One region of the Agrobacterium sp. H141 genome, then DNA from elsewhere that is predicted to be linked to it. Evidence: riboswitches for the same ligand, from Rfam matches in the RefSeq annotation. Region 1 holds a riboswitch; the other holds the start of a gene.
The links. A riboswitch is a leader RNA that binds a small molecule or an ion and turns the genes downstream of it on or off. The one in region 1 is predicted to bind S-adenosylmethionine.

Region 1 (7,990 bases):
TTGGGCTTGTCGACCGAGTTCCGGGGCTGAAAAACTATTTTATCGGCGAAGCTGCCGGATTGAAGCCTGGAGGGCCCAAGCTGCTCGCGGGGCACGGCATCTAAGAGACGAGATCAGCCTGTCAGCCCTCGATCTTGCGGGCTTCCGAAATGAGCATGATGGGAATGCCATCACGGATGGGGTATGCCAGCCTGGCTACTTCAGACACCAGCTCGTTCTTCTCCTTGTCGTAAGACAACCTTCCCTTGGTCAGCGGGCAGACGAGAAGCTCAAGAAGCTTGGGATCGACGCGACTGATGCGCTCGTCCATCTGTGTCGTCCTTTATTGGATCATGTTGTCGGAATCGCCGAAATCGCGGGCGAGAACGATCTCGGTGATGGCGATCAGCGTTTCCGCGCGGGTTTTCAGATCCGGCGCTTCCAGTAGAGCCTGCTTTTCCGGCGCGCCGAACGGCGCCATCATCGACAGGGAGTTTACCAGAGTCAGATTGCTGGCCTTTTCAATGCTTTCCCAGTCTGCCTCAAGTTTGTTGGCAACAAGATAGCTTTTGAAGGACGCCAAAAGTGCTGAACGATCAACGGAAGTCTGTTCTTCCTGGCAGGCAAGATCGGTGATGAAAGGCGTTATGCGATAGGAGCGGTAGGGCTTGTGACCGGTGATCTCATCGATCAGGCGGAAGCGGCATACACCCTCCAGCGAGACGATGTAGCGGCCGTCGCCCGATTCCGCCAAAGAGGTGATCCGTCCGATACAGCCAACCTGACACAGGTCGGGGTGCTCGCCCTTGACGGCACCCTCATGCATGGCCGGCTGCACCATGCCGATAAGCCGGTTGGACGAAAGAGCCGCGTCAAACATGGCGATATAGCGCGGCTCGAATATGTTGAGCGGCAGATGGCCAGCGGGCAGCAGCAAGGCACCGGTCAGGGGGAAAACCGGCAGGCTGTCCGGCAGGTCTTTTTCCGTTAGATATCGGGCATTTCCGACTTGCATCGCCCACTCCATTCCGTTTCCGGCGCCCCGAAACCTAGCGTTTCGGGAGGCTATCAGTGTGTTGTTGCCGCCGCGCTTAGGAAAACAGCAGCGCCGACAGTCTGCGCCGCGCCGCAATCGTCGCCGGGTCCTTTGGGCCCCATACATCGAACAGTTCCAGTAGTTCGCGGCGTGCGAGATCGTCTTCAAACGTGCGGTCACGTTTCATGATGGTCAAAAGGTGCTCGGCGGCCTCGTCGCGTTTGCCCTGAACGTTGAGGATCTTCGACAGTTTAAGGCGTGCGGCATGATCGTCGGGATCGGCAGCGATCGCTTTTTCAAGCGCTGCCGGATCGCCCAGCTTCTTCACCTCGTCGATCTGGTTCAGCTGCTTGATCGCCATCTGGATGTCGTGATCGGCCTTCAACTCGTCCGGCACACTGTCCAGCAGTTCACGGGCGTGTTCTTCCTGACCAACGGCAATCATGCACTGGGCGAGCCCGGCGACAGCCTTCGCGCTGGTCGGATCGGCCTGCATGACTGCGCCATAAAGCTGGGCTGCCTGCTGAATGTCGCCCTGATCGAAAAGCTGCTTTGCCTCCTCAATCGCTGCTTCGAGCTGCGCTCCCGCATCATCCGCGCCTGTACCGCCGAGCTTTTCGATGAATTCGCGCACCTGGCTCTCGGGCAATGCACCCATGAAGCCATCCGCTGGACGTCCATCGACAAAAGCAACAATTGCCGGGATAGACTGGATGCCGAGCTGGCCCGGGATCGAGGGGTGGTCATCAATGTTCAGTTTAACCAGCTTCACGCGCCCACCAGCTTCATTGACGACCTTTTCGAGAACAGGGGTCAATTGCTTGCACGGTCCGCACCACGGCGCCCAGAAATCGACGAGCACTGGCTGGTTGCGCGAGTCTTCAACCACATCCTTGGCGAAGCCGGCAGTGGTCGTATCCTTCACGTGATTGCCAGAGGGCGCAGGTCCGGCAGCCGGCGCGACGCCAAAGGTCGCCTGACCTGTCATCTGCTGCCCGGAAAAACCGCCATAGGGGTTGCTGCTATCACTCATCGAAATTCTCCCGCCGTCTCTGAGGCCTGCAAAGACCTTTAACCGTTACCCTACAGATCGTATGTCAGGCTGAAACTTTCAAGACAAGCGGCGTGTGGCCCGTGGCTTCGATAAAGCGCAACAGGTCGTCCCGCGCAATCGATGTGGTGGCATCGTTGGAAAGAGGATGGCAGTTGATGATCTCCTCCTTCATCAATTCTTCGTCCAGAATGAAGGTTACGTTGTTTCCGGTGTCGTTGATGGCGGCGAGGGCCGTGACTGAGCCTGGCGTTACGCCCAGATATTCCATCAGCTTTTCGGGTTTTCCGAAAGACACACGGCTTGAAGCGCCGATGATCGTATGGATGGTCTTCAGATCAACGATTGCGTGCTCTTCCACCGTGAGCAGAAAAAAACGGTCCTTCTTATCCTTCACAAACAGGTTCTTCGTGTGGCCGCCGGGTATCTCGTCTCTGAGCGATACTGATTCTGCCACCGTGAAGACAGGCTCATGGGTTTTGGTCTTATGCGTTATGTTCAGGTCGTCCAAAAGGCGAAAGAGGTCATCAGCGGTCTTGGGCACGGGCAGTCCTCTGTGATTGTTTAAAGGGCTTGGAAGGCCCGGGATTTTTAGGGGCGCTAGCGGCAATTGGCAACTGTAGCAATGCTTTGGCGCAGGTGCAGAAAGGGCGGCTCTCACGGCTGAATAATTTTTCTTCCAGAATCCGTCATTTCCCTGTTGCATTTGAAAATCGTTTGAGCGATATAGCGCCCGTCGCCGCAACGTGGTTGACCTTCGATCCAGAGCATACCCCCGGATCGTCGCTGTGAGCGGGTGTAGCTCAGGGGTAGAGCACAACCTTGCCAAGGTTGGGGTCGAGCGTTCGAATCGCTTCACCCGCTCCAATTTTCTCCCGAATAGCAGTATTGAAAATATTGGCTCGCCTCGGGCGAAGGCAATATTCATGCCTTCGCGAAAATGTAATCGGTTTCCTGGCGCAGCATGTCTCCTGGCCGCAAAATAGCCTTGGGGAAATTGCTGTGATTGACGGCGTCCGGCCAGATCTGCGTTTCCAGACAAAACCCGCCGAATGGTTGATGGTGGCGGCCGTCGAGGCCCGGCACCGGCACATCCAGTGATCCGCCGATATAGAATTGAACGCCGGGCTCGGTCGAGCGGACATCAAGGCTAACGCCGGATGCAAGGCTTTCAACCCGCGCGATGCTGCGTTTCTCTGTGCGTTCGGCGGACAAGCAGAAATTATGGTCGAAAGGCACTTGCTTGCCGTTTTCACCCCTGCGGATAGGCGCAATTTCACGAAAATCGAATGGTGTTTTCTCGACTGAACGCTGTTCACCCGTCGGTATGAGCTTGTCGTCAACGGGAAGATAATGCTTGGCGGCGATCATGATCCGATGATCGAGAATCGTATCGCCACCATCCAGATTGAAATAGGAATGATGGCAGATATTGGCGGGTGTCGGTTGATCCGTGATGGTTTCATGCGTGACGGAAAAAATGCCGCCTTCCTTCAATCGGTAGGTGGTCTTCACAGTGCAGTTGCCGGGATAACCGCCCCGGCCGTCAGGATCGGTAAATGTCAGGACGGCGTAATCGCTTCCATAGTCAACGAGTTCCCAAGTATTGACCCCCATGCCATCGCCGCCGCCATGAAGGTGGCCATAGCCGCCTTCGTTCAGGTCAAGCTGGTAGCTTTTGCCGTCGATCGTCATGCGACCATTGGCGATGCGGTTGGCGTAGCGACCCGGCGTGGTGCCGAAGTAAGGGGAATGGGCCAGATAGTCGCTGAAGCGTTCGAAGCCGAGCACGAGAGAAGGTTCATGGCCGTCGAGGCGCAGATCCTGAAGCACTCCACCCCAGGTCAGGATGGAGGCCTTCAGGCCACCGCCTGATAAATGGATGCGGTGAACCGGTTGGCCTTTCTTATCCGTTCCAAAAAGCTCAAGCTTTGACTGATCGCTTGTCACGTTGTTATTCCTCCCCTTGAATGCCTAGCTGCCCGTCTTTCCGATGGCCTTCAGCTCGTATGGCGTGGTCTGATAGATTTCGTTGATCCAGTTTCCGAAAAAAAGGTGGGCATGGCTGCGCCAGCGGTTTTGCGGCGGCCGGTCCGGATTATCTCCGGGAAAATAATTGAAGGGCGGCTTGATCGGCGCGCCCGTCTCCACGTCGCGGAAATATTCATCTGCGAGAGAGGTGGAATCATATTCGACATGGTTGAACATGTAGAGGCGCCTGGATGCTTCTTCCTGAACAAGGCAGACACCCATTTCATCCGATTCCATCAGAATCTCGAGGCCCTCAACCTTCTCGATGTCGGCTCTTCGAACTTCTGTCCATCTCGATACCGGGATCTGGAAATCATCGGAGAACCCACTGAGATAGACGGATGACGGCTTGAGGTTCTGATGACGATAGACACCGAAGGCCTTTTCACCGAGCGCATATTTCGGCACGCCATGAAAATGATAGATCGCAGCCATCGCACCCCAGCAGATATTCAGCGTGGAGTGAACATTGGTCTTTGTCCAATCGAGGATCTGGCACATTTCATCCCAGTAGGTCACATCCTCAAAGGGGAGCGTTTCAATCGGAGCGCCGGTGATGATGAAGCCGTCGAACTGACGGTCCTTCACTTCATCCCAGGTTTCATAGAATGAGAGCAGGTGCTCTTCCGGCGTGTTTTTGGCCCTGTGCCCGCCGATGCGGATGAGCGAAAACTCCACCTGAAGCGGTGATGCGCCGACCAGTCTTGCGATCTGAAGCTCTGTCTTGATCTTGTTCGGCATGAGGTTGAGGAGGCCGATTTGCAAGGGGCGGATGTCCTGGCGGATCGCTTCGGTTTCCGTCATGACGCGCACGCCCTCATCAAGGAGGGTTTCGAAGGCTGGTAGCGTATCGGGGATCTTGATCGGCATATTTGGCTCGACTTTCCTTCTCGTCGCGGAATACCGCGTACAAAAATCCGGCCGCTTGGTGATCGCCACCGGTTCCGGGAAGTCTGTCAACTTGCCACGGCCCTTTAGCGATTTGTTTAACGTGGCTGCAAGCCGGCCGGCCAAATCACCACGATCAGCAGCTTTGATAGCTCTGCCGCAGCAGGTGGTCAACGAAAAAGCATGATGCAACCTGTGCTGTTCGGGCTTGACCCGGAGGGGGTGCTGACTACATAAGACGCGTGGCCGGGTTTCTTCGCCTTGCGCGGACCACATAATTTTATGCCCGGCATCGCTCTCAGCCGAAAGCGAAATAGCACCTGAAGAGTGCCGTCGTTCATACCGCCTTATCGGCGGGCACGAACTATGTGTTACCTCAAACGAAGGAGACAACGTGCAAGTTATTGTCCGTGACAACAATGTAGACCAGGCGTTGCGTGCGCTGAAAAAGAAGATGCAGCGCGAAGGCCTTTTCCGTGAAATGAAGGCTCGCCAAGCCTATGAGAAGCCATCTGCTCGCCGCGCTCGCGAAAAGGCAGAAGGCATCAGCCGCATGCGCAAGCTGGCCCGCAAGAAAGCACAGCGCGAAGGGCTGATTCCGGGACCTCGCAAAAAAGTAGCTGCAGGGCGGTAATCGCGCCCATTTGCGTGAGATATGATCGCATCGGTCTTAGATCGATCTGGCAACAAGGGTGAAGGCGCCGCGTTTTGGTACTTCTATACAGTACCGCTGTTTCGATGCGCCTTTCCCTTTTGCGTAAAGATGCGCTAAGGGCTCGTTTCATGAACGAACCCGCTTTTACAATCCTTCTTGGTGGAATGCTGACGCCTTCGGAACGGCTTAAACAAGTCGTCGCCGACACGCGCGCCATTGCCGCTGATGGTGGCATGCGTCACGCGAAAATGCTGGGACTTCAGCCTGAGCTTTGGGTTGGCGATTTCGACAGTTCCGATGACCTGCCCGAAAGCGATTATCCCGGCATTTTGAGGATGCCTTATCCGGCCAGAAAGAATGTGACGGACGGGGAGATTGCCGTGGATGAGGCGATAGCCCGAGGGGCGCGCAAGCTTGTTCTGGTGGGCGCGCTTGGCGGTGAGCGCTCCGACCATGCGATGATGCACCTGATTGCCGGTGTCGCATTGGCGAAATCCGGTCTGGACGTGATGATGACCTCGGGCGACGAAGAAGCATATCCGTTGCTTTCAAGGCCCTTGCATCTCGACTTGCCGCAAGGCTCGCTGTTTTCCGTGCTTGGTCTGACAAGGCTTGAAGGCCTTACCATTCGCAATGCACGCTACCCGCTCAACGACTTTACCCTTCCATTCGGTTCTTCGCGGACGATTTCGAACGTCGCCGAAGGACCAGTCGAATTCACGCTGGGCAGCGGCGATGCCGTGATCCTTGCGCGCCCTCATGACCTGACCGGAGCCTGAAACCTTGGCGCCTCCCATTTTGAAACTCGACGACATCAAGCTTTCCTTTGGCGGTACGCCATTGCTCGACGGCGCAAATCTGCAGGTAGAACCGGGCGACCGGATTTGTCTCGTGGGGCGAAACGGCTCCGGCAAGTCGACGCTGATGAAGATTGCCGCCGGCATGGTGGAGTCACAGTCGGGCGAGGTGTTTAGGCATCCGTCTTCGACGATCCGCTATCTGGAGCAGGCTCCGGATTTCGGCGGATATACCACCGTTCAGGCATATGCAGAATCGGGGCTTGGCCCCGGAGACGATGCCTATCGGGTCACTTATCTGCTGGAACATCTGGGATTGACCGGCGAGGAAGATCCTACGCGATTGTCGGGTGGGGAGGCGCGGCGTGCGGCGCTTGCGCGCGTATTGGCGCCGGAACCCGATATTCTTCTCCTGGATGAGCCGACCAACCATCTGGACCTTCCGACAATCGAGTGGCTGGAAGCCGAGCTTGCTTCTTCGCGCAGTGCCCTCGTGCTGATCTCGCATGACCGTCGTTTTCTCGAGAAAGTCTCCAATGCCACCGTCTGGCTCGACCGGGGTCTTTCACGTCGTCTCGACCGTGGCTTCGGTTTCTTCGAGGAATGGCGCGACAAGGTGCTGGAAGAAGAAGAGATCGAGCAGCACAAGCTTGGCAAGGCCATCGAACGCGAAGAGCACTGGCTACGCTATGGTGTAACGGCGCGGCGCAAGCGCAATATGCGTCGCCTTGGCAACCTGCAGCAGTTGCGCTCCGATTATCGCGGTCATAAGGGTCCTCAGGGCACAATCCAGGCCAATATCACCGAGGGCAAGGATAGCGGCAAGCTGGTAATCGAGGCGGAGCGAATTACCAAGGCCTATGGCGAGCGGACCATTGTGTCGCCGTTTTCGCTGCGCGTGCATCGTGGGGATTGCATTGGCTTCGTTGGTCCAAATGGTGCCGGCAAGACGACGCTGTTGAAAATGCTGACCGGTGAGCTCGCTCCGGACGAGGGGACGGTCAAGCTCGGTACCAATCTGGATATCGCCACGCTTGATCAGAAACGTGAGGATCTGAACCTCAATGACACGCTTGCCCACTATCTGACCGATGGTCGCGGCGATAACCTGCTGGTTAACGGCGAGCAGAAGCATGTGACTGGCTATATGAAAGACTTCCTCTTTCAGCCGGAGCAGGCGAGAACGCCGATCAAGAACCTGTCTGGTGGCGAGCGCGCCCGGCTGATGCTGGCACGGATCATGGCCAGGCCATCTAACCTTCTGATCCTCGACGAACCGACCAACGATCTCGACATCGAGACGTTGGACCTGCTGCAGGAGATCGTGGCAGGATATAGCGGCACTGTCATTCTCGTCAGCCATGATCGTGACTTTCTCGATCGAACCGTGACCTCCACCATTGCGCCTGCCAATCCAGAAGACCCCGACGGACGCTGGATCGAATATGCCGGTGGGTATTCCGACATGATGGCGCAGCGCAAGGGCGCCGAGGACGAGCGCCGCAAGGTTGAGAAGGCCGAAAAGGCAAAGGCGAGCGGGTCTCAGAGTTCGT
Region 2 (7,990 bases), 610 kb from region 1:
TGACACGGTTGTGCCGGCAGGACGGGCGGCCGAGCGCGTGGCTACACGTGGCTGAAAGCTTTGCGGCCGCGCTGTCGTTGGCGCCGGACGCTTTGGCGCGCGAGAGGCAGACGAGGAGCCGCCAGCCTTGGCGCGACCGGGCAAACAAAGTCGGTGTACCTTGCCAATGACAGCGTTTCGACTGACGCCGCCTAGTTGTGCCGCGATCTGGCTTGCGCTGAGACCTTCGGCCCACAACTTCGTCAGCCTTTCAACGCGCTCATCAGTCCAATTCATGCCAAATATCTCCGCCTGTAGCGCATTCCGAGGCCGAATCCTTCACCGCTGCCTCGGAAGACTCCGAAACAAAAAATATGCCTCGATATTGTCGGTGACTAGTTCCGCCGCATGCAGTCTAGTAATTGATCATTAACCTAGTGTGAGCCTGACTCCGTGACAAGAGTCGCCGGAATCATCGCGAATCGATTTCATAGTTTTCCCCAACTTGCTGTCCACAGGCTAAAATACCACTATCGCCTACTAAAGCGTGGCTGCGACGGCACCGTGCTAAAAAGTCCCGCAATTGCGGTGATTTATTGACATGGGGGTCCGAAATGAAGATAGTGCGCGAGCCGCCGCAAGGCGGCATTTTTGATTTTTAGACTTCGTAACACCCGCCAATCAGCGAAACCCGTATCTTCCGTGCCTGTCGAAGGAGTCAAGCGCAATGGCCGAGGCCTCCCCGCTCTATCAGACCTATAATCGCGCTCCGTTGCGCTTCGAACGCGGCGAGGGTGTCTGGCTGATCACCGAAGACGGCGAGCGCTATCTCGACTTTGCCGCCGGCGTCGCGGTGAACTCACTCGGCCATGCGCATCCTCATCTGGTGAGCGCCTTAAAAGAGCAGGCGGACAAGGTTTGGCACCTTTCCAATCTCTACGACATTCCGGGCCAGGAAAAGCTTGCCGAGCGTCTGACGGCTGCAACATTTGCCGACCGCGTGTTCTTTACCAATTCCGGCGCAGAAGCTCTGGAATGCGCGATCAAGACCGCGCGTCGTTACCATTTTGCCAAGGGCAACCCAGAACGCTTCCACATCATTACCTTTGAGGGCGCGTTTCACGGCCGGACGATCGCGACGATTGCGGCTGGTGGTCAGGAAAAGTATCTGGAAGGCTTCGGCCCCAAGGCTCCCGGCTTCGATCAGGTTGCGTTCGGCGACATCGAAGCTGTGAAGGCTGCGATCACCGAGGAGACGGCTGGCATCCTGCTTGAACCGTTGCAGGGCGAAGGCGGTATTCGCCTCGCGTCCAACGCCTTCCTGCGGGAATTGCGCGCACTTTGCGATGAGCACGGCCTTTTGCTGATGCTTGATGAAGTGCAGTGCGGTGTTGGCCGTACCGGCAAGCTGTTTGCCCATGAATGGGCGGGCATCACGCCAGACATCATGGCGGTTGCCAAGGGTATTGGCGGCGGGTTCCCGCTCGGCGCGTGCCTTGCAACCGAAGAGGCCGCTTCCGGAATGACGGCCGGCACACACGGATCCACTTATGGCGGCAATCCAATGGGCATGGCGGTCGGCAACGCTGTCCTGGACGTTATTCTGGAAGATGATTTTCTTCAGCATGTCCGGGACGTTGCCCTCGTGTTCCGCCAGGGACTTGCCGCGCTGAAGGATCGCTTCCCCGATGTGATCGAGGAAGTGCGCGGCGAAGGCTTGATGCTGGGCGTCAAGGCACGCGTGCCTTCCGCTGATCTTTTGCATGCGATGCGCTCGGCGCATCTGCTCGGCGTTCCAGCCGGCGAAAACGTCATCCGGCTGCTGCCACCGTTGACGACGACGGCCGAAGAAGCACGCGAAGGATTGGCTCGCCTGGAACAGGCTGCCGAAACACTCCACACACAGGATCACAAGACAAGCCTTCACGGCTGACAGGTAAGATAGAATGGCATCTCCAAAGCATTTTCTCGATCTCTCGGCCGTTTCGGCCAGCGAACTGCGCTCCATCCTTGACGACGCCATGGCGCGCAAAAGCGCGACCAAGGCCGGCACGGACGACAAGCCTCTAGCCGGCAAGATGCTGGCGATGATTTTCGAGAAACCGTCCACCCGCACCCGCGTGTCCTTCGATGTGGGCATGCGCCAACTCGGTGGGGAGACACTGTTCCTGTCCGGCACCGAAATGCAGCTCGGTCGCGCCGAAACCATTGGCGATACAGCCAAGGTGCTGTCGCGTTATGTCGACGCCATCATGATCCGCACCACCGACCATTCGCGCCTGCTGGAAATGGCCGAGCATGCCACAGTGCCGGTGATCAACGCCCTGACGGATATGACCCATCCTTGCCAGATCATGGCCGACATCATGACCTTCGAGGAGCATCGCGGGCCAATCTCTGGCAAAACGCTCGCATGGACCGGTGACGGCAATAATGTGCTGCATTCGCTCGTGGAAGGCTCTGCCCGGTTTGGCTACCGCATGAACATGGCCGTGCCGATGGGCTCAGAACCCGATGACAAGATCCTCAACTGGGCGCGCGACAATGGTGGCGAGATCATGCTGACCCATGATGCAGAGAGGGCTGTTGCGGATGTTGATGCCGTGATCACCGATACCTGGGTTTCGATGAACCTGGAACACAAGGCGCGTGGCCACAACGTGTTCCAGCCGTATCAGGTCAACAAGGCCTTGATGGCGCGTGCGCAAAAGGATGCGCTGTTCATGCATTGCCTGCCCGCCCACCGCGGCGAAGAGGTGACAGACGACGTGATTGACGGACCGCAGTCGGTCGTCTTTGACGAGGCGGAAAATCGCCTGCATGCACAGAAGTCCATCCTTGCCTGGTGCCTCGGCGCATTCTGATATCCTGAAAAAGGGGAGGCCCCGCCTCCCCTCGATACTTGACCTTTTGCAGTATTCTGACCATTTGTGCGGTAACTGGGGGCGAAGGCCCCGCCATCTCAAGCGCGCTTGCGCGAAGGAGCTGCCACAATGTCTGACACATCCACAGAGCTCGGCGAATTCGGTTTCGCCGGCGATGACCGGGTTGTTCCGTTTCAAATCGAAGGGCTCGACGTGCGCGGGCGCGCGGTTCAACTCGGCCCACTGTTAAACACCATTCTCGACCGGCATGATTATCCGCCGGCAGTCGCACGGCTGCTCGCGGAAATGATGGTTCTGACCGTTCTCATCGGCACGTCGCTCAAATTTCAGGGCAAGTTCACGGTGCAGACCAAGAGCGACGGTCCAGTCGATCTTCTGGTTGCGGATTTCTCCACGCCCGAAAATGTTCGTGCCTATGCGCGCTTCGATGCCGACGCCGTGGCTGCGGCTGTTGCCAAAGGCGAAGGCTCACCTGAACAGCTGCTCGGTGCCGGCGTTCTTGCCTTTACCATCGACCAGGGCAACTACATGACCCCTTACCAGGGCATCGTCCCGCTCGACGGATCAACGCTGGAAGACATTGCCGGCGTCTATTTCCGCCAGTCGGAACAGATCCCGACGCGTGTGCGACTGGGCGCCGCTGAGCTATATGACCGGGACGAGGACGGAAACCCTCGCCATGCCTGGCGTGCGGGAGGCGTCATCGTGCAATTTTTACCCGATGCACCGGAGCGGATGCGCCAGCCCGACCTTCACGGTGGAGACGGCGATGACCGCGATCTGGATCTTGCTGATGATGATGCATGGTCGGAAGCACGCATGCTGGTCGAGACCGTCGATGCCGACGAGTTGACCGATCCGCTGATCGGCGTCGAGAGACTGCTATTCCGTCTGTTCCACGAGCGTGGCGTGAGGGTTTTCCCGCCGCAGGAAGTTCACGACCGTTGCAGCTGTTCACGCGAGAAAATCAAGGGCGTACTCCAGGGCTTTACACCCGAAGATATCGAGGCAAGCCAGGAAGAGGGCAGGATTGCGGTGACCTGCGAGTTCTGCTCGACCACCTATCGCTACGAGCCCGATGAGCTGGAAAACGCCTGAGCTTCGACAGCCACGTCGGTTAGTTCAGGACGCGGGCCAGACCCGGGCTATCGAGCGAAAATGCGGGGATGGCGACATTGAAACGTTCGCCGTCCTCTGTCTGCATCTGATAATGACCGAACATCATGCCTGATGGCGTATCCAGCGGGCATCCCGACTGGTATTCGTAGGATGCTCCAGGATCGAGCTGGGGCTGTTCACCGACGACCCCCGGGCCGCGAACCTCGTCCACCTGCCCGTTTTGATCGGTGATATTCCAGTAACGGTTGATCAGTCTCACCGGCTTGTCGGAATGGTTTGATATGACGACACGATAGCCCCAGACATAGCGGTCGTCACCCGGATCGGATTGCTCCTCCAGATAATACGGCTCGACACTCACCTCTATGTCCCTCGTCAGGGCTCGATACATTCGCCAAACCTCCAATCAGTTCGTTAACCATATTCTACAGCCTGACGTTAACGTCAATAAAAGGCTGTGGCGCATGCACGCTCCACAGCCTTTGTTACAGATTATTTCTGGGCATCCACGCGACAATTATCGGTAGCGTGACAGAGGTCAGGCCTTCACGACATCCAATGCCCGGGCGAAGTCCTCGAGCAGATCGTCGCCATCCTCGATACCGCAGGACAACCGGACGGTGCCATCGGTTATGCCCAGCTCCGCACGCGCTTCGTCACTGAGGTTCTTGTGCGTGGTGGTTGCCGGATGGGTGATCAGGCTCTTGGCATCGCCAAGATTGTTGGAGATGGTCACCACGTCCAATGCGTCCTGCAAGGCGAAGGCCGCATCCTTGCCGCCCTTCATTTCGAAGGCAACGAGCGTCGATCCGCCCGTCATCTGCTTTGCAATGATGCTGGCCTGAGGATGATCGGCGCGTCCCGGATAAATGACACGGGCCACCTTGCCGCTGTCGGCGAGCAGGTCGGCGATCCTTGCCGCATTCTCCGTCTGCTGCTTTACCCGCAGAGGCAGCGTCTCAATGCCCTTCAGCAATGTCCATGCATTGAACGGAGACATGGCGGGACCGCTATGACGGAAATAGTCATGCAGGTTTTCGTCGATCCATTCCTTGTTGGACAGAACGACGCCTCCCAGACAACGACCCTGACCATCGATATGCTTGGTTGCGGAGTAGACGACGACATGTGCACCCAGTTCCAAAGGCTTCTGGAACAGCGGAGTTGCAAAGACATTGTCGACAACCAGTGTCGCGCCTGCCTGATCGGCCAGTCTTGCCACGGCTGCAATATCAACCACTTCCAGTGTCGGATTGGTCGGGCTTTCGAGGAAGAAGACCTTTGTATTGGGGCGGATCGCCTCTTCCCATTTTGCGAGATCGCGACCATCGACCAGTGTGCAGTCGATGCCATAGCGAGGGGCGAGCGTCTCGACCACCCAGCGGCACGAACCGAACAGGGCGCGAGCAGCAACGATGTGGTCGCCCGTTTTCAGCTGACACATGATCGCAGCCGTGATTGCGGCCATGCCCGATGCCGTGGCGCGCGCATCTTCGGCACCTTCCAGCATGCACATGCGCTTTTCAAACATATCATTGGTCGGGCTGCCGTAACGGGCGTAGATAAAACCGTCGTCCTCGCCCTTGAAGCGCGCCTCTGCGGCGGCGGAATTGTCGTAGACGAAGCCCTGGGTCAGGAAGATTGCTTCCGATACCTCACCGTATTGCGAGCGGAGTGTTCCTCCATGGACAAGTTGCGTTGCCGGGCGCCATTTCTTGCTCATGCCACGTGCCTTTCAAACAAAAAAAACCGGTCGCAAAAGCAGACCGGTTTCATACCCGGTCTTTTTAGCCATTTGTTTAACGTGGCTGCAAGCCGACCGGCCAAATCACCACGGGATAAGGGCCTAATACGCCGGTTGGTGACTTGCGTCAATTCTCCGCTTTTGATTTTGTCTCGCCAAACAGGAACGACGACATGACTAGGAAATCAGGCATTCTGGCCGACCGCGCCATCAAGGCGCTCTTCGCTGAAGGTCAGCTGAAAAGCCAGGACACACTCGACAGCGACCAGATACAGCCAGCCAGCCTCGATCTGCGCCTTGGCTCGAAAGCTATCCGCGTGCGCGCCAGTTTCATGCCGGGCCCCGGCTGCACCGTTGCCGAGAAGCTTGAGCGGCTGACCCTTCACGAGATCGACCTTGAGAACGGAGCGGTGCTGGAAACCGGCTGCGTCTACATCGTTCCGCTGATGGAAAGCCTTGAGCTTCCAGAGGATATTTCGGCGTCGGCGAACCCCAAGAGTTCCACTGGTCGCCTGGACATCTTTACCCGCGTCATGGTCGACCGGGCCCAGGAGTTCGACAAGGTGCCGGCCGGCTATAAAGGGCCGCTCTATCTGGAGATTTCGCCGCGGACATTCCCGATCATCGTTCGACGCGGCTCACGCCTGTCGCAGATCCGCTTTCGTGTCGGGCACGCCTTGCTGTCAGAAGCGCAATTGCTGGACCTGCATTCCGCTGAAACGCTTGTTGCCAGTGATGTGCCCAATGTCTCCGGCGGTGGCATTGCGCTTTCGATCGACCTGACCGGCTCCAGCCCTGACGGTCTGATCGGCTATCGGGGCAAGCACCACACTTCTGTGATAGATGTTGACCGGAAAGCCGCCCACGACATTCTCGACTTCTGGGAACCGATCTATAACCGCGGCAGCCGCGAACTGATCCTCGATCCGGACGAGTTCTATATTCTCGTTTCCAACGAGGCTGTGCATGTGCCTCCCCTTTATGCTGCTGAAATGACGCCATACGACCCGCTGGTGGGTGAGTTCCGCGTGCACTATGCCGGCTTCTTCGACCCGGGCTTTGGACATGCGGGCGCCGGCGGTGCCGGAAGCCGTGCTGTACTGGAAGTGCGCAGCCACGAAGTCCCCTTCATTCTCGAGCATGGCCAGATTATCGGCCGGCTGGTTTATGAGGACATGCAGGAAAAGCCGGAAGGGCTTTATGGCACCGGGCTCGGGTCGAACTATCAGGCGCAGGGCCTGAAGCTCTCCAAGCATTTCCGCGCAGGCTGAGCCTTCGTTTTTGCGCTTGCTGGCTGCCGTCGCTTGCTGGTAATGAAGTCTCATCGCGGGTGTAGCTCAATGGTAGAGCAGCAGCTTCCCAAGCTGAATACGAGGGTTCGATTCCCTTCACCCGCTCCAAAGTCTTGGCTTCCATCTCCGGCTCCACCATCTCTGGCGACGCACTTGTTCCTGTGCTGCCGGCGAATGGGGTGTCTTGTGCCAGAAGAACGGATTGCGCCTGAGTTCAAACACGGCGCGCCAGGCAGCGATGGTGATCATCATCCAGTAGACCGGGACACCAATCCATCGCATGCCGATTCGTTGTTTTTCCTGCGGCATCATGGGTGAGACACCGAGTGCGATGAACACCGCATAAGATCCCATGACGTTGAGAAGATCGACAACGATCAGAATAATCTGAAGCGCGCTGATCGGCGGCTTCGGCGTTTCAAGCATGAACATGCAAGATTGGATCAGTGCGACGACGAGAGCCGGATGGAGCAATGCGGATACGATCACACCACCGAACAGCAACTGAAATACGACAAAGCCCTTCCAGCCCATCTCCGCCCTTGCTTCCCGATTGTCCCGCGTGACAACCAGCCATGTCTGCAGCCATCCCTTGAACCAACGGGTACGTTGGCGCATCCAAACCGACAGGTCTACCGGCGCATCCTCAAGCGTGTGATGTCTGAGCACACCGGTACGGTAGCCAAGACGGTGCAGGCGCATGCCGAGGTCCGCATCCTCGGTCACATTGAAGGGATCCCAGCCGCCGATGCGGCGCAGAATATCCGTGCGGAAATGATTCGACGTCCCGCCCAGGGGGATGGGCATGCGGAGACGCGCTAGAAAGGGGAGAAGACCACGAAACTGCGCTGCATATTCCAAGGCAAACAGCGCGCTTAAGAAGCAGCGATTGCCATTTGTGATGATCAATGGCGCTTGCAGACATGCCAGATCCTCAGGCAGCGCAGTAAAGCGCGCATGGGCTTCCTTCA

Region 2: it holds a riboswitch for S-adenosylmethionine, as region 1 does, so the genes downstream of both, ACWPM9_RS18155 (O-succinylhomoserine sulfhydrylase) here and metA (homoserine O-acetyltransferase MetA) in region 1, are expected to answer to the same signal.

Annotation. Positions count from the first base shown of each region.
Region 1 is NZ_CM169893.1:188,426-196,415, forward strand. Features, by position in the region: gene ACWPM9_RS00835 (ubiquinone biosynthesis hydroxylase) at 1-104, shown strand, start outside; gene ACWPM9_RS00840 (Trm112 family protein) at 122-310, opposite strand; gene ACWPM9_RS00845 (LON peptidase substrate-binding domain-containing protein) at 323-994, opposite strand; gene trxA (thioredoxin) at 1,071-2,048, opposite strand; gene ACWPM9_RS00855 (prolyl-tRNA synthetase associated domain-containing protein) at 2,113-2,616, opposite strand; tRNA gene ACWPM9_RS00860 (tRNA-Gly) at 2,859-2,933, shown strand; gene ACWPM9_RS00865 (aldose epimerase family protein) at 2,991-4,016, opposite strand; gene metA (homoserine O-acetyltransferase MetA) at 4,041-4,967, opposite strand; SAM riboswitch at 5,052-5,129, opposite strand; gene rpsU (30S ribosomal protein S21) at 5,380-5,619, shown strand; gene ACWPM9_RS00880 (thiamine diphosphokinase) at 5,769-6,419, shown strand; gene ACWPM9_RS00885 (ABC-F family ATP-binding cassette domain-containing protein) at 6,424-7,990, shown strand, end outside.
Region 2 is NZ_CM169893.1:3,857,325-3,865,314, forward strand. Features, by position in the region: gene ACWPM9_RS18130 (GcrA family cell cycle regulator) at 1-276, opposite strand, end outside; gene ACWPM9_RS18135 (aspartate aminotransferase family protein) at 707-1,912, shown strand; gene argF (ornithine carbamoyltransferase) at 1,926-2,843, shown strand; gene ACWPM9_RS18145 (Hsp33 family molecular chaperone) at 2,973-3,962, shown strand; gene apaG (Co2+/Mg2+ efflux protein ApaG) at 3,982-4,374, opposite strand; gene ACWPM9_RS18155 (O-succinylhomoserine sulfhydrylase) at 4,522-5,706, opposite strand; SAM riboswitch at 5,750-5,828, opposite strand; gene ACWPM9_RS18160 (2'-deoxycytidine 5'-triphosphate deaminase) at 5,901-6,998, shown strand; tRNA gene ACWPM9_RS18165 (tRNA-Gly) at 7,054-7,127, shown strand; gene ACWPM9_RS18170 (glycosyltransferase family 2 protein) at 7,116-7,990, opposite strand, start outside.